Regions from separate parts of the Pantoea sp. X-Soil-YNGN-775 genome, predicted to be linked through region 2. Evidence: predicted binding sites of a transcription regulator. Region 2 holds the regulator's gene; each other region holds the start of a gene.
The links. The regulator CRP, encoded in region 2, controls carbon source genes, mostly activating them, when cyclic AMP is high. The targets are predictions, from matches to a motif close to ATGTGANNNNNNTCACAT.
Positions count from the first base shown of each region.

Region 1 (5,777 bases), 850 kb from region 2:
ACCGAAGGCGAAGCGCGTAAATTTATCGGCATGGCGGAAATCGCCGACGATGGCCGCGTGGCGCCCCGGCGTTTAGTGGTTGAGTATCAGGATTAAGCGGCGTGACGTTTTTTCGCTGATAGTGCAATTGCGTTGCTATCGGGCGAAGAGTAGAATAGCGCGGCTTTAAAGCGGGATGCTGAATTAGAGATCGGCACCCATACATTCATTTTTTACTGGAGTTTATTATGTCTCTAAGCGTAGAAGCTAAAGCAGAGATCGTTGCTAAATATGGCCGTGGTGCTAACGACAGCGGTTCAACCGAAGTTCAGGTTGCCCTGTTGACTGCGCAGATTACTCATCTGCAGGGTCACTTCTCTGAGCACAAAAAAGACCACCACAGCCGCCGCGGTCTGCTGCGCATGGTATCTCAGCGTCGTAAGCTGCTGGACTACCTGAAGCGTAAAGACGTTGCACGCTACAGCAGCCTGATCGAAAGCCTCGGTCTGCGTCGCTAAGTCTGAAAAATCGGGTCGTCGGCGCGTCATGCAGCGTTTTTGCACCGTACGTGACCTGCGATCGGATTTGTGCGAGTTTCGCGAAAAGGGGGCCTTTATGGCCCCTTTTTTCGAGCAATCGGCAGCAATCCGGACCAAACTCATGTATTGTTGCTTAGTGTGATCTTTGTTTGCAGAGTTTCGCGCGGCTAATGAGAGGCTTTACCGCAGGGGCGGTTAAGGGTTGTCATTAGTCGCGAGGGATGCAACTAAAGATCGGTAATCAATGGCAGGCTACAGATAGCCGTGCCCCGAAGTTAAGGACTTTGATTTTGCTGAATCCGATCGTACGCAAATTCCAATATGGTCAACATACCGTCACGCTGGAAACCGGCATGATGGCTCGCCAGGCGACTGCCGCTGTGATGGTGAGCATGGACGATACCGCAGTGTTCGTTACCGTTGTCGGCCAGAAAAAAGCGAAACCAGGTCAGGACTTTTTCCCGCTGACCGTTAACTATCAGGAGCGTACCTACGCTGCTGGTCGTATCCCAGGCAGCTTCTTCCGTCGTGAAGGCCGCCCAAGCGAAGGCGAAACCCTGATTGCGCGTCTGATTGACCGCCCGATTCGCCCGCTGTTCCCGGAAGGCTTTGTTAACGAAGTTCAGGTTATTGCTACCGTGGTTTCCGTAAACCCACAGGTTCACCCGGACATCGTAGCGATGATTGGTGCTTCTGCTGCGCTGGCGCTTTCAGGCCTGCCATTCAACGGCCCAATCGGCTCCGCGCGCGTCGGCTACATTAACGATCAATACGTGCTGAACCCAACGGCCGATGAGCTGAAACAGTCTCGTCTGGATCTGGTGGTTGCCGGTACGCAGAATGCCGTTCTGATGGTGGAATCTGAAGCTGAGATCCTGTCAGAAGAGCAGATGTTGGGTGCGGTGGTATTTGGCCACGATCAGCAGCAGGTTGTTATCGAAAACATCAACGCGCTGGTCGCTGAAGCGGGCAAACCTCGCTGGGACTGGCAGCCAGAAGCCGCAAATACCGCGCTGATTTCTCGCGTGGCTGCGCTGGCTGAAGCGCGCATCAGCGATGCTTACCGCATCACTGATAAGCAGGAGCGTTACACCCAGGTTGGCGTGATCAAAGACGAAACCATCGCAGCCTTGCTGGCTGAAGATGAAACGCTGGATAGCGCTGAAATTGGCGATATCGTGCACAGCCTTGAAAAGAATGTGGTTCGTACCCGCATCCTGAACGGTGAACCGCGCATCGACGGTCGTGAGAAAGACATGATTCGTGGGCTGGATGTGCGTACTGGCGTACTGCCACGTACTCACGGCTCTTCGCTGTTCACCCGTGGTGAAACGCAGGCGCTGGTAACCGCCACGCTGGGCACCACCCGCGATGCGCAGAATCTGGATGAGCTGATGGGCGAACGTACCGACAGCTTCCTGTTCCACTATAACTTCCCTCCGTACTCTGTCGGTGAAACCGGTATGGTTGGTTCGCCTAAGCGTCGTGAAATTGGTCACGGTCGTCTGGCGAAGCGCGGCGTGTTAGCCGTGATGCCAAAAGCGGAAGAATTCCCGTACACCGTTCGTGTGGTGTCGGAAATCACCGAATCCAACGGTTCTTCATCAATGGCTTCTGTCTGTGGTGCCTCACTGGCGCTGATGGATGCAGGCGTACCGATCAAGGCTGCTGTTGCCGGTATCGCGATGGGTCTGGTGAAAGAAAACGAGAAGTTTGTGGTTCTGTCTGACATCCTGGGCGACGAAGATCACCTGGGCGACATGGACTTCAAAGTAGCCGGTAGCCGTGAAGGTATCACCGCGCTGCAGATGGACATCAAAATCGAAGGCATCACGCGTGAAATCATGCAGGAAGCGCTGAACCAGGCCAAGGGTGCGCGTCTGCACATTCTGGGCGTCATGGAACAGGCTATCAGCACTCCGCGTACTGAGATTTCTGAATTCGCACCACGCATTTACACCATCAAAATCAGCTCCGATAAGATCAAAGATGTGATCGGTAAAGGCGGCTCAGTGATTCGTGCACTGACCGAAGAGACGGGCACCACGATTGAAATCGAAGACGATGGCACGGTGAAAATTGCTGCGACCGATGGTCTGAAAGCGAAAGAAGCGATTCGTCGTATTGAAGAGATCACCGCAGAAATCGAAGTGGGCCGCATTTACAGTGGTAAAGTGACCCGCATCGTTGACTTCGGCGCCTTCGTCGCTATCGGCGGTGGTAAAGAAGGTCTGGTACACATTTCTCAAATCGCCGATAAGCGCGTTGAGAAAGTAACCGACTATCTGCAGATGGGTCAGGAAGTTCCGGTTAAGGTGATGGAAGTTGATCGCCAGGGCCGCGTCCGTCTGAGCATCAAAGAAGCGACAGAATCTAAGCCGCAGACTGAAGAAGCTGCAGCGGTGAGCACACCTGACGCTGAATAAGTCGTTGCTGATTTGCCCCTCCTTGCCTGGCAGGGAGGGGCGTTTGTGTCATCGCGAGGGCGGGAATCCTTGTGCACAGCAGGCGGATGACAGGATGGTTATCCCAATGTTTGTATTCGGGAGTGGGAAATGAAGCCTTTTCTGCGCTGGTGTTTTGTTGCGACAGCTTTGACGCTGGCAGGATGCAGCAACTCCAATTGGCGTAAGAACGAAGTTCTTGCAGTACCTTTACAGCCCACACTGCAGCAGGAAGTGATTCTGGCGCGCATGGAACAAATTCTTGCCAGTCGCGCCCTCACCGATGATGAACGCGCACAGCTGTTATATGAGCGCGGAGTGTTGTATGATAGTTTAGGTCTGCGGGCATTAGCGCGGAACGATTTTTCGCAAGCGCTGTCTATAAGACCAGATATGCCAGAAGTGTTTAACTACTTAGGCATATATTTAACGCAGGCGGGCAACTTTGATGCCGCCTATGAAGCGTTTGATTCTGTACTTGAGCTTGATCCAACTTACAACTATGCGCATTTAAACCGTGGTATCGCCCTCTATTACGGCGGTCGATACAAGTTAGCGCAAGATGATCTGCTGGCGTTTTATCAAGACGATCCTAACGATCCTTTCCGCAGTCTGTGGCTCTATCTCGTTGAACGTGAGATGGATGTCGACAAGGCAAAAGTCGCGCTTCAACAGCGTCACGACAAAGCGGTCAGAGACCAATGGGGATGGAATATTGTCGAGTTCTACCTGGGTGACATCAGCGAAAAATCGTTGATGGAAAGTCTCCAGGCGGACGCAACGGATAACACCTCGCTCGCTGAACATCTCAGTGAAACCAACTTCTATTTAGGTAAGTACTACCTAAGTCTGGGGGAGAAGGACGACGCGAAAGCGTTGTTCAAACTGGCGGTGGCCAACAACGTCAATAACTTTGTTGAACACCGATACGCATTGTTGGAACTGGCGCAACTCGGCCAGGCACAAGACGATTTATCAGAATCTGACCAGCAATAGCTGACGAACTTTAATTGCCTGTAAAACCTGTCAAGTCATCATCTTCAGGGATGAGGGCTTTTCTGTTCGTCAAAACTTCTAATTTGAGCCGGTTCACACTTTTTGATGAAAATGACTGAAAGTTTTCACGACGAGTTATGTAGACTGGCCGCCGCAATCTAAGAGGCACGTGTACTACATGACTGATATTCAAACCACTTTTGCTGACCTTGGCCTGAACGCCGACATCCTTGAATCACTGAATGGCATGGGCTACGTTAAGCCATCCCCAATCCAGGCTGAGTGTATTCCTCACCTGCTGGCGGGCCGTGACGTGTTAGGCATGGCGCAGACCGGGAGTGGTAAAACCGCGGCGTTCTCTCTGCCGCTGTTACACAACATTGATCCTACTGTTAAAGCGCCACAAATCCTGGTGCTGGCACCGACCCGCGAACTGGCGGTACAGGTTGCTGAAGCAGTTACCGAATTCTCTAAACATATGCGTGGCCTGAACGTGGTTGCCCTGTACGGCGGCCAGCGTTATGACGTGCAGCTGCGCGCCCTGCGTCAGGGACCTCAGGTTGTGGTAGGTACGCCTGGTCGTCTGCTTGACCACCTGAAACGCGGCACGTTAGATCTGTCTAACCTGCGCGGCCTGGTGCTGGACGAAGCGGATGAAATGCTGCGCATGGGCTTCATCGAAGACGTTGAAACCATCATGGCGCAGATCCCAGCCGATCATCAGACCGCGCTGTTCTCGGCAACCATGCCGGAAGCGATTCGCCGCATCACTAAGCGTTTCATGAAAGACCCACAGGAAGTGCGCATTCAGTCAAGCCTGACGACGCGTCCTGATATCAGCCAGAGCTACTGGACCGCTTACGGTCGTAAAACAGACGCGCTGGTTCGCTTCCTTGAAGCGGAAGACTTTGATGCTGCCATCATCTTCGTGCGTACCAAAAACGCAACCATGGAAGTGGCGGAAGCACTGGAGCGTAGTGGCTATAACAGCGCCGCGCTGAACGGTGACATGAACCAGGCACTGCGTGAGCAGACGCTGGAGCGCCTGAAAGATGGTCGTCTTGACATCCTGATCGCGACCGACGTTGCGGCCCGTGGCCTTGACGTTGAGCGTATCAGCCTGGTAGTTAACTACGACATTCCGATGGACGCAGAATCTTACGTTCACCGTATCGGCCGTACCGGTCGTGCGGGCCGTGCGGGTCGCGCCCTGCTGTTCGTTGAGAACCGCGAGCGTCGTCTGCTGCGCAACATCGAACGCACAATGAAGCTGACTATTCCTGAAGTAGAGCTGCCAAACGCAGAACTGCTGGGTCAGCGTCGTCTGGCTAAATTTGCGGCTAAAGTCCAGCAGCAGCTGGAAAGCAGCGACCTGGATCAGTACCGTGCGCTGCTGGCTAAAATGCAGCCAGAAGAAGAGATGGATCTGGAAACGCTGGCAGCGGCACTGCTGAAGATGGCACAGGGCGAACGTCCTCTGATTCTGCCACCAGAAGCACCGCGTCCGGCACGTCGCGAATACCGCGATCGTGACGAGCGTGATGGCCGTCGTGACAGCCGCGAAGCGCGTGACTCACGAGGTCCACGTGAAAGCCGTGATGGCGACCGTCCACGTCGTGAACGTCGTGACGTTGGCGAAATGCAGCTGTATCGCATTGAAGTGGGTCGCGATGATGGTGTTGAAGTTCGTCACATCGTTGGTGCGATTGCTAACGAAGGCGACATCAGCAGCCGTTACATCGGTAACATCAAGCTGTTCGGCACTCACTCAACCATCGAGCTGCCGAAAGGCATGCCAGGCGATGTGCTGCAGCACTTC
Region 1 is NZ_AP035945.1:467,062-472,838, forward strand. It holds gene truB (tRNA pseudouridine(55) synthase TruB) at 1-96, shown strand, start outside; gene rpsO (30S ribosomal protein S15) at 228-497, shown strand; gene pnp (polyribonucleotide nucleotidyltransferase) at 809-2,944, shown strand; gene nlpI (lipoprotein NlpI) at 3,074-3,958, shown strand; gene yrbN (protein YrbN) at 4,070-4,120, shown strand; gene AC6I8I_RS02125 (DEAD/DEAH family ATP-dependent RNA helicase) at 4,137-5,777, shown strand, end outside.
Region 1: a site for CRP is predicted at 4,040-4,057, ahead of yrbN (protein YrbN). Genes of this name have one in related genera too.

Region 2 (5,777 bases):
AGAAGCTGGTGCGTGACACCAGCGAACGCGGCCATTCGCGTGAAGCAGTAATGGATTCGGTGGTGCGTTCAATGGAAGATTACATTAATTTCATTACGCCACAGTTCTCGCGCACCCACCTGAACTTCCAGCGGGTGCCGACGGTCGACACTTCGAATCCGTTTGCCGCCCGCGCGATTCCGTCACTGGATGAGAGCTTCGTGGTGATCCATTTTCAGGCGCTGGACGATATCGACTTTCCTTATCTGCTGGCGATGCTGCAGGGATCGTTCATTTCGCATATCAATACGCTGGTGGTGCCGGGCGGGAAAATGGGGCTGGCGATGGAGCTGATCATGGGTCCGCTGGTGAAGCGGCTGGTGGAAGGCAAGCGGATAGAGTAAGAGGCCAGCAAAAACCGCTCTGAGAGCAGATGTCTTTAACAAAGATAGTAAAACTGGCTTTCCTGCGGCTAAAGACTTACCCCTGGGCAGGCTTCAGGGAGCATACACCTTTCGCAAAGACGCAAAACCGCTATCCCTGGCAGGCTCAGCGCGGGCCATCCCTGGCCCGCGATGCTTTGCTACAGGCATATGCTCCCTTCGCTTCACGTCCGACAACCGCATCCGGTTTCAGGAAGGTCGCTACAGACAAACCCTGGGCAGAAAGAATCTGGCAGCAATAGATAAGTTCAACACGCAGGGAACCGGGTCAGAAGAGGAAAGCGTCCCGCGCCAGGGACGGCGCGGGTCGAGCGGCCAGGGATTGGCTTAAGCGACTTTCCGATCTGACCCGGTTCCCTGCCCAGGCACAGTATCAAAACGGATTCCCTGCCCAGGCACAGTCTTAAATCAACCTGCATCAGATACTGGAAGTGAAGTTAGCAGGTCTGCAATGACCCTTGCGGCTATTACAGTTCGATCACTTCATAGCTGTGGGTGATGGTGACGCCTTTACCCAGCATGATAGCGACCGAGCAATATTTTTCAGCAGAAAGATCCACCGCGCGTGAGACCGCCTTATCCTGTAGCGCTTTGCCGCTCACGATAAAGTGCAGGTTGATGTGCGTAAAGATTCGCGGCGCTTCTTCACGACGTTCTGAGGTCAGTTTCACTTCACAATCAGCCACATCGTTGCGACCTTTTTGCAGAATTGAAACCACGTCGATGGCGCTGCATCCGCCCGCCGCCATCAGCACCATCTCCATTGGGCTGGGCGCTTTATCACCCGAATTGCCATCCATTAACACCTGATGACCGGATGACGACTCACCGAGGAATGTCAGTCCTTCTACCCATTTCACTCTTGCCTGCATGATTTTCGCTCCAGAATATGCGGTTTTGCCGTCAGAGTACGCTTTCGCCTGGTAAACAGCAATCCAGAGAAATCCGCTGTTAGCTGAAGCGAGACAACAGAAGACAGTCGGCAAAAGCTGTGCTACAAACAGTGCTGAAAATATTTTTCGTCACCTGATGGCGAAGCCGGGAAGAATGATGCGCACTGCGCCGAATGCAGCCCGAATAATTTCCTGTAAGGGAAACGCTTGAAGCTTTCATCGCCTGACAGGGAAAACTGCCCCCTGTATTTTGGGCACGATTACAACAGAGGATAATAGCGAATGGTTCTCGGCAAACCGCAAACAGACCCTACACTCGAATGGTTCCTGTCCCATTGCCATATTCACAAGTATCCATCCAAAAGTACGCTGATTCATCAAGGTGAAAAAGCTGAAACGCTTTACTACATCGTGAAAGGTTCCGTTGCGGTTCTGATCAAAGATGAAGAAGGCAAAGAGATGATTCTTTCTTACCTGAATCAGGGCGATTTCATTGGCGAGCTTGGCCTGTTCGAAGAAGGTCAGGAGCGCAGCGCCTGGGTACGTGCGAAAACCGCGTGCGAAGTGGCGGAGATTTCCTACAAGAAATTCCGTCAGCTGATCCAGGTTAACCCGGATATCCTGATGCGACTGTCGTCGCAGATGGCGCGTCGCCTGCAGGTTACGTCTGAAAAAGTGGGTAACCTCGCTTTCCTCGACGTGACCGGACGCATTGCTCAGACTCTGCTTAACCTGGCGAAGCAGCCAGACGCCATGACGCATCCCGACGGCATGCAAATTAAAATTACTCGTCAGGAAATTGGCCAAATCGTTGGTTGTTCACGTGAAACCGTGGGCCGTATTTTGAAGATGCTGGAAGATCAGAATCTGATCTCTGCACACGGCAAAACCATCGTCGTTTACGGCACCCGCTAATTCCTGTCACCCACGGCGTGATGGCAACATCGCGCCGTTATTGTTTGTGTTGGGCCGATGTGGCGTCGAATTATTTACCATCCTGAAGTCAACTACGCCTTGCGGCAAACCCTGGTGCTCTGTCTGCCCGTGGCGCTGGGCTGGCTGGCTGGCGACCTGCAAAAAGGTCTGCTGTTCTCGTTAGTTCCCGCCTGTTGCAATATCGCCGGTCTGGATACCCCGCATAAACGCTTCTTCAAACGCCTGATTGTCGGCGGCAGCCTGTTTGCGCTCGGCAGCTTTCTGATTCAGTGGCTGACGCAGCACGCCATTCCGCTGCCGCTGATTCTGTTCGCCTTGCCGTTGCTGCTGGGGGTCACCGGCGAAATCAGTCCGCTGCACGGCCGCCTGCTGCCCGGCACCCTGATCGCCGCCATCTTCACGCTGAGCCTGATTGGCCGTATGCCGATCTATGTGCCGCCGCTGCTCTATATCGGCGGCACGCTATGGTATGGGCTGTTTAACTGGTTCTGGTTCTGGCTGTGGAAAGAGCAGCCGATGCGTGAAAGCCTGAGCCTGATCTACCGCGAACTGGCCAACTATTGCGATGCCAAATATACCCTGCTGACCCAGCTGACCGACCCGGAAAAGGCCCTGCCGCCGCTGCTGGCGCGCCAGCAGAAAGTGGTCGATATGATCACCACCTGTTACCAGCAGATGCACATGCTTTCCGCCAGCCGGGATCACAGCCATAAGCGGCTGACCCGCGCCTTTCAGGTGGCGCTGGACCTGCAGGAACACATCTCGGTCAGCCTGCATCAGCCGGAAGAGGTGCAGAAACTGGTGGAGCAGAGCCATGCCGAAGCGGTGATCCGCTGGAATGCCCAGACTATTTCGGCCCGCTTACGGGTGCTGGCGGATAACATTCTCTATCACCAGTTACCGGATCGTTTTGGCATGGAGAAGCAGCTCAGCGCGCTGGAAAAAATCGCCCGTCAGCATCCTGATAATCCGGTGGGGAATTTCTGCCTCTATCACTTCAATCGTATTGCGCGGGTGCTTCGCACCCAAAAGCCGCTCTATCAACGTGACCTGATGGCCGATCGCCAGCGCCGTCTGCCGCTTTTGCCGGCACTGCGCAGCTACCTGTCGTGGCGTTCATCGGCGCTGCGCACCGCCGGTCGCTTTGCGGTGATGCTGATGCTGGGCAGCGCGCTGGCGCTGTTTTTCAACATTCCTAAGCCGTACTGGATTCTGATGACCATTATGTTCGTCAGCCAGAACGGCTACGGTGCCACCCGCGTCCGCATCCAGCACCGGGCGCTGGGCACGTTTGCCGGTCTGGTGATTGCGGCTGCCACCTTACGCCTGGCGGTGCCGGAGTCGCTGGTGCTGCTGATCATGCTGCTGATCACCTTTATCAGCTACCGGTTTACCCGCCAGTTTTACGGCTGGTCGATGATTGGTTTTACGGTGACGGCGGTCTACTCGCTGCAGCTGCTGTCGCTGAACGGGGCGCAGTTCCTGCTGCCACGCCTGATGGATACGCTGATGGGTTGCCTGATCGCCTTTGGCGGAATGCTGTGGCTGTGGCCGCAGTGGCAGAGCGGCTTACTGCGGCAGAACGCCCACGACGCACTGGAAACCTATCAGGATGCGCTACGGCTGCTGCTGGGGGCGGAACAGTCGCCGGAGAAACTGGCGTACCAGCGGATACGGGTCAATCAGGCGCACAATGCGCTGTTTAACTCCCTGAACCAGGCGATGCAGGAACCGGCTTTCAACGCTCAGTACCTCAAAGATATGCGTCTGTGGGTCACCCACAGCCAGTTTATTGTTGAGCACATCAATGCAATGACGATTCTGGCGCGCGAACACACCATGCTGACCGCCTCGTTAGCTGAGCGCTATCTGCAGTCCTGCGAAATTGCGCTGCAACGTTGTCAGCAGCGGCTGGAATATGACGGTGCCAGTTCGCAGGTTAACCTGCTGGATGAGGTAGAAAATATTAATGAAGGGCCGGTGACAGTCGTCGAACAGCATGTGCGCCGTATTCTGGATCATCTGAGCGTGATGCACACCATTTCTTCTCTGGCGTGGAGCCAGCGACCGCAACATGGCCGCTGGCTGATCAGACGGTTACGCAAAAACTAAATCAGCCGCTAATCACCTTGCCGACGGCGGCGGCGAAGCGGCGCATGCCCTCTTCGATGTCGGCGGGTTCGATGATCAGCGAAGGTGCAAAACGCATCACGTCGGTGCCGGCCACCAGCACCATTACCCCTTCTGCGGCTGCCGCATTGAGGATATCGCGCGCCTTGCCGCTATGCTGAGGCTTCAGCGCCGCGCCAATCAGCAGGCCTTTGCCGCGAATATCACTGAACAGATCGTACTTCGCATCAATCGCCTGCAGCGCGCTGACAAATTGCTGACGCCGGACGCCAACGCCTTCCAGCACCGCCGGGGTATTGATAATGTCCAGCGCGGTCTCGGCAATGGCGCAGGCCAGCGGATTGCCGCCGTAGGTGGTGCCGTGCACGCCAGGCGCCATGGTAGAGGCGATCTCATGGGTGGTCAGCATGGCGCTGACCGGGAAACCGCCGCCCAGTGCTTTGGCCGAGGTCAGAATATCGGGCTGCACGCCATAGTGCTCATAAGCAAACAGCTTGCCGCTGCGTCCCATACCGCTCTGGACTTCATCCAGCACCAGCAGCGCCTGATAGTGATCGCACAGTTCACGCAGCCCATGCATAAATTCTTCGGTTGCGGGCACCACGCCGCCCTCGCCCTGAATCGGCTCAACCACGATAGCGCAGGTGTGATCGTCGATAACCGCCTTAACCGCAGCCAAATCATTGAACGGCACGTGGACGATATCGGCCGGTTTGGGGCCAAAGCCATCAGAATATTTTGGCTGTCCGCCAACTGTTACGGTAAACAGCGTCCGGCCGTGGAAAGCGTTGTGGAAGGCGATAATCTTACTTTTGAACGGACTGTGACGTTTGCAGGCGTAATAGCGTGCCAGCTTAAACGCCGCCTCATTCGCTTCTGCACCGGAGTTGGCGAAAAACACCCGCTCAGCAAAGGTGGCGCTGATTAACTTGCTGGCGAGACGCAGCGCCGGTTCGTTGGTGAAGACGTTACTGGTATGCCACAGCGTTTCGCCCTGGCTTTTCAGCGTTTCCACCAGCGCAGGATGGCAATGGCCGAGCGCGGTCACGGCGATGCCGCCCGAAAAGTCGATATACTCTTTGCCCTGCTGATCCCAGACGCGGCTGCCCTTGCCTTTCACCGGCACGAACTGCGCTGGTGCATAAACAGGCAAAATAACGTTATCGAACGTTTCCCGTGTGACCGCAATTTTTTCGGCTGCCATTAGTGACCCCATTTGAATGATTGTTGTACTGCCATGAAATAATAATCACAAAATATGCATAAAAAATCACTTAAAGGCAAACTATTGCGACAGGAAGTTGCGCAGCAGCTGGTGTCCCTGCTCGCTGAGAATGCTTTCAGGATGGAATTGCACCCCTTCCAGCGCCAGAGTTTTATGGCGGATCCCCATGAT
Region 2 is NZ_AP035945.1:3,855,436-3,861,212, forward strand. It holds gene AC6I8I_RS18170 (phosphoribulokinase) at 1-383, shown strand, start outside; gene AC6I8I_RS18175 (OsmC family protein) at 890-1,294, opposite strand; gene crp (cAMP-activated global transcriptional regulator CRP) at 1,598-2,230, shown strand; gene AC6I8I_RS18185 (YccS/YhfK family putative transporter) at 2,288-4,363, shown strand; gene argD (bifunctional acetylornithine/succinyldiaminopimelate transaminase) at 4,365-5,585, opposite strand; gene AC6I8I_RS18195 (aminodeoxychorismate/anthranilate synthase component II) at 5,667-5,777, opposite strand, start outside.

Region 3 (5,777 bases), 1.2 Mb from region 2:
TGTTGAAGAAGGCTCAGTGATCTCAATGGGCGTTTACATCGGTCAGAGCACCAAAATCTATGACCGTGAGACCGGCGAAGTGCATTACGGCCGCGTGCCAGCCGGTTCGGTAGTGGTCTCAGGTAACCTGCCGTCTAAAGATGGCAGCTACAGCCTCTACTGTGCGGTGATCGTGAAGAAAGTCGATGCGAAAACGCTCGGTAAAACAGGTATCAACGAACTGCTGCGCACCATCGACTGATTTAAGTGACGGGCTGGAAACCGGCCCGTCATCTTTTCTTTACACTTCCCCGCCAGTATCCTGTTTTGCACCGCGAATTAACGGGTGCGTTTATTTTTTATTCAGGTCATAATCCGCGCCAGTTAAATCCCGTCGCGCAATGTTCATCCTGCTTATTTATGTCTACAGTTGTCAGACGTCATGAACAAGACTGCGCGCTTCTCACCTTTTGATGGAAACAACGCTATGTATGACAATCTGAAAAGCTTAGGTATCAGTAATCCGGATGATATTGATCGTTACAGCCTGCGTCAGGAAGCCAATAACGATATTCTGAAGATCTACTTCCGCAAAGATAAAGGCGAGTTTTTCGCGAAAAGCGTGAAATTCAAATACCCGCGTCAGCGTAAAACAGTGGTGGCCGATCACGCTACCCAGGGCTACAAAGAAGTACAGGAAATCAGCCCGAATCTGCGTTACGTGATTGACGAGCTGGACCAGATTTGCCAGCGCGACCAGGTTGAAGTGGATCTGAAACGTAAAATTCTTGATGATCTGCGCCATCTGGAAAGCGTCGTGTCACACAAGATTACCGAAATCGAATCTGACCTCGAAAAACTGACCCGCAACGGTCGTTAATCTGCTGTCAGTGTCGAAAAGGCCAGCGCTGCTGGCCTTTTTTATGCCGCCAGTATGGCCCCGATCATCCCTGCTCATCCAGCTGCAGCGCCACATAAAGCAGCAGCCGATCGTCAAAGTGACCGAGGTTCAGCCCGGTTAGCTCCGAAATCCGGTTCAGCCGATACTCCAGCGTATTACGATGAATAAACAGCGCACGTGCGGTCGCGCTCGGCTGCACATTATGGGTGAACCAGGCGATCAGCGTTCGCCGCAGCAAGCCGTTATTATCCATGCTCTTGAGTTTCGCCAGTGGCCGCGCCAGTTCATTGGCCTGCCAGCCGCCCCGCAGACTGTCGAGCAGCACCGGCAGCACCAGATCCTGATAAAAATAGCTGCGCACCTCAGGCATGCGCTGTTTGCCCACCATCATGGTGGTGCGGGCGGTACGATAGGAACGCGCAATACTGCCGGGGCCGGTGAAAAAGTTTCCCAGCGCAATCCGCATCCGTAAATGGCCGCTCTCCTTCATGCGTTGTAACAGCTGCTCGACCCGACGACGATGATCCTCCTGATCGTAACGGCCGTGTCCATTCAGCGCCGGCTTCAGCACCACCATTTCGGTTAGCGAAACAATGGCGATCAGGTTGTCCCGTTCCGGCGTAACCAACAACGTTTGCAGCTGCTGCAGCTCTGACATTGCACTATCGACCCCCAGCTGGCCGCTATCAACCTCCACTACGGCTACTACCCGTGGCTGATTAAGATCGATGCCGAGCCGCTGCGCCCATTCGGTCAGCTGCGGCGACAGGGTATCGCTGCGAATCAGGTTCAGCACCAGCTCTTCACGCAGTCGGCTGTCCTGCGCCAGCATATGCAGCAGTCGCGCCTGCTCCAGCATCATCTCGGCGGTCATACAGACCAGCTCCCCATAATGCCGCAGCGCCAGCGGCTCACCGGTCAGGCCGATTACCCCGACGATATCGCCGTCTATCCGCAGCGGCAGATTAATGCCGGGTCGTACCCCGTGCAGATGTTTCGCCACCGCTTCATCAATGTCCACCACCCGACCCTGAGAGAGCACCAGCAGTGCGCCTTCGTGCAATTCCCCAATGCGCTCGCGGTCGCCGCTGCCAATAATCCGGCCGCGCGCATCCATCACGTTGACATTGCTGTCAATAATTTTCATGGTGCGCGCCACGATATCCTGCGCCAGCCGGGCATCAAGATGATAGGTAGCCATCCATTACTCCTGAAAAAGAGGGGAAGAGATAGAATACGCATGCAGAGCGAGCAGAACATTGTGCAATTGCACAGAGCCAGGTGGGCATTTAGTAAATTTGCGGCCAGCATCACACTCTTACCGACGCGGATTGAAGCAATAAAAAAGGCGGACCGAAGTCCGCCTGATAGCCATAGCTTGCCGCTTACTGCATCAGCAGGTAGATGCTGCTGTCGCCGCGCTTGACGTTGAGCGCCAGCACCGACGGTTTGGCATCAAGGATCTTACGCAGTTCGCCGAGGTTGGTCACCGGCTGCTGGTTCACGCCCTGAATCACGTCGCCTTTTTTCAGGCCGATACGGGCGGCAGCGCTGCCCGCTTTGACGTTATCCACCCGAACCCCTTTATCACCGGTGTCGCTATTGCTGAGATCGGCCCCTTCAATGCCGGTGTAGATGGTGGCCGACTGGACTTTCGCCTGGCTGCTCTGCTGCAGCTGAACCGACACATCCAGCGGTTTGCCATCACGCAGCAGACCCAGTTTCAGGGTGGTGCCAATCGGCAGTGAACCGACTTCAGCACGCAGCGCAGCAAAACTGTTCAGTGGCTTGCCGTTCATCGAGACCACCACATCGCCGGCTTTGATACCGGCTTTCGCCGCCGCCGAACCAGGCAGTACCTGGCTGACAAAGGCCCCGCGCTGCGCATCAACCTTCATCGCTTTCGCCAGCTCAGAGTTAAGCTCGGTGCCTATCACACCCAGTTCACCGCGTTTAACCTGACCAAACTCCACCATCTGCGCCGTCAGGTTTTTCACCATGTTGCTCGGAATAGCAAAGCCGATACCGATGTTGCCGCCATCCGGTGCCAGAATCGCGGTGTTAATGCCGATCAGTTCGCCGTTAAGGTTAACCAGCGCGCCGCCGGAGTTACCCCGGTTAATCGCCGCATCGGTCTGGATAAAGTTCTCGTAGTTTTCCACATTCAGACCGCTACGGCCCAGCGCGGAAACGATACCTGAGGTCACCGTTTCACCCAGGCCATACGGGTTACCGATCGCCACGGTGTAGTCACCGACCCGCAGATTGTCAGAGTCGGCCAGTTTCACCGCCGTGAGGTTTTTTGCGTCCTGCAGCTGAATCAACGCAATGTCGGAGCTGGGATCTTTACCGATCACTTTGGCGTCATAGCGGCGGCCATCGCTCAGCTGGACCTGAATTTTGGTGGCGTTATTCACTACGTGGTTGTTGGTTACCACATAGCCTTTTTCAGCATTGATCACCACGCCAGATCCCAATGCGCGGAATTTTTCCTGTTGGGTATTCGGCACCGGGGCACCGCCATCAGAGCCGTCGCCGCTCTGGCACATCGGTGAACTCTGGAACGGTGAGCCGTCCTGACAGAAAGGCGAGTTATCGCCAAAGAACTGCTGGAACTGCTGTGGCATGCGCGGCGTTTTCACCGTGGTGGTGCCTTCAACGCTGATACTCACCACTGACGGCATCACCTTCTCCAGCATCGGTGCCAGGCTCGGCAGTTGCTGACTATCAGAAGAGGCGGTTTGCGCAGCGGAAACCGTGACGGGCGCCAGGGCCATACTCAGGCTCAGGGCCAGCGCACTTAGCATTAAACTCTTTTTTTTCATTTTTGGTTTCTCTTGAGGATAACTGTTCAGACCATTGCTGTGGTCGGTGTTGAGATAAATGTTTTAGCGCGAAGTTCCTTTTAAAGTTTCAAGCAAAGGTAAAAATTTATTCGCGCTCTTTACAATTGATGATTATTCGACAGCCATCAGCCGCCGGTACTCATCCCAGGCATAGAGATCGGTCATCCCGCTAATATAATCCTGAATCAGACGAAAACGATAATATCGCTCCCACAGCAGGCGCTCATATTTATGCTCCACTACCAGGGTGCGCATTTTATGCAGATAAGCTTTACGATGCTTGCCGGAAAGTTTATGAAAAAGCCGGGTTTCAATCGGATGGTGCCGCAGAAAGTCTTCATTTATCAGCGTAGTAAACGATTCATAATTGAGCAGCATTAGCGGCTGATAAATTTCCAGTAATCCCTTAATAACCCGATATCCCTGTAATTCCAGCTGTTCCACTTCGGAATGATTAAATACCTGCTGGCGCGCCACCGTTTTGAACAACTGCAATAAACGTCCCTCTTCGCCGTCATCTTCCAGTAAGGCATGATTGAAATTACCGGCAAAGATGGCGGGCAGATTATCAACAAAACGCTTCACTGCATAGGTCACCAGCACGCTCTGAACATTTACGCGTAATGACATAAAGAATTGATCGCTGCGGCTGCGGCGCTTTTTACTGCAGGCTTCACGCCAGGCTTCGCCGATGGTGCGGCTGAAGGCGTCATTATTTTTTACCGGCCCCCAGGCTTTATTGAGAAACTCATACAAACTCTCAACATTAAATATATCTTTTTCTACAGCGTCGTCCAAATCGGCAATGCAATAGGAGATATCGTCGGCGGCTTCCATTATATAAGTCAGCGGAAAGCGATGGTGCTCTGCCATATTGGTTGCGGCGCGCAGGTCACTAATATAGTCCTGCTCGGAGAGATAAAAGCCGGGCTTTTTCATTAACACGCTGAATTCGGCGGGCTTCTCGCCTTGCCACCAGGCGGGGGCGGTATATTTGAGAATGCAGGCAACCTGCGAGTAGCTGAGGTTGAGTTGCAGCAGCGTATGGACCATGCGAATCGCCTGCGCATTGCCTTCAAAATGGCACAAATCCTGTCGAATCATCGCGTTTAGCTGGTCGAAGGCGCGGCGTTGCGTCTCGCCTTCTACCCCGGCCACCAGCGGATCAACCAGTTCAGCCGGCAGATTATCTTCAAACCAGTCGTTGATCGCCGCCTCACCAAAATGCCCGAACGGGGGATTGCCGACGTCGTGCATCAGACAGGCCATCTCAATCAGGCTCTCAAACGCGCCTTCCAGTTCGTCCAGTCCATATTGCGCCAGCCCGCCCTGCATTTTCAGGGTCTGCAGGATCTCCTTGGTGATATAGCGTCCGGTCTGCTGCACCTCCAGCGAATGCGTCAGCCTTGAACGCACCGCGGCATTGCGCTCCAGCGGAAACACCTGGGTTTTTTGCTGCAATCGGCGAATCGCTGCGGAGTTAATAATCCGTCCGCGATCGCTCTCGAAGTGGCGGGTAATGTAATATTCCCCTTCCGGATCTTTTCGGCTGGTATAAGGGCGCGAGAAGCTGATCTTCTTCCTGAAATTGATCGCTGACATTCATTACCCCTTATTTTTTGGTGAATTAATCCCCTGTTAGCCATGGTAGACTATGCCTTAAATTATGACTTTTTACATTAGCGGGACTCACTATGAAAGCAGGCATTATTGGTGCGATGGAGCAGGAAGTTACCCTGCTGCGCGACAAAATCGAAAACCGTCAAACTTTATCGCTGGCTGGCTGTGAAATTTATACCGGTACCCTGAACGGCGTTGAGGTCGCCCTGTTGAAATCGGGCATTGGCAAAACCTCCGCCGCGCTGGGTACTACCCTGCTGCTGCAGCTGTGTAAGCCCGACGTGGTGATCAACACCGGTTCGGCTGGCGGCTTAGCGGCTTCGCTGAGCGTGGGCGATATCGTGGTATCGGAAGAAGTGCGCTATCACGATGCCGACGTCACGGCTTTTGGCTACCAGCCGGGTCAGATGGCAGGCTGCCCGCCAGCCTTT
Region 3 is NZ_AP035945.1:790,710-796,486, reverse strand. It holds gene dapD (2,3,4,5-tetrahydropyridine-2,6-dicarboxylate N-succinyltransferase) at 1-241, shown strand, start outside; gene AC6I8I_RS03535 (DUF3461 family protein) at 467-859, shown strand; gene AC6I8I_RS03530 (CdaR family transcriptional regulator) at 924-2,081, opposite strand; gene degP (serine endoprotease DegP) at 2,266-3,705, opposite strand; gene dgt (dGTPase) at 3,838-5,328, opposite strand; gene mtnN (5'-methylthioadenosine/S-adenosylhomocysteine nucleosidase) at 5,421-5,777, shown strand, end outside.
Region 3: a site for CRP is predicted at 2,179-2,196, ahead of AC6I8I_RS03530 (CdaR family transcriptional regulator). Genes of this name have one in related genera too.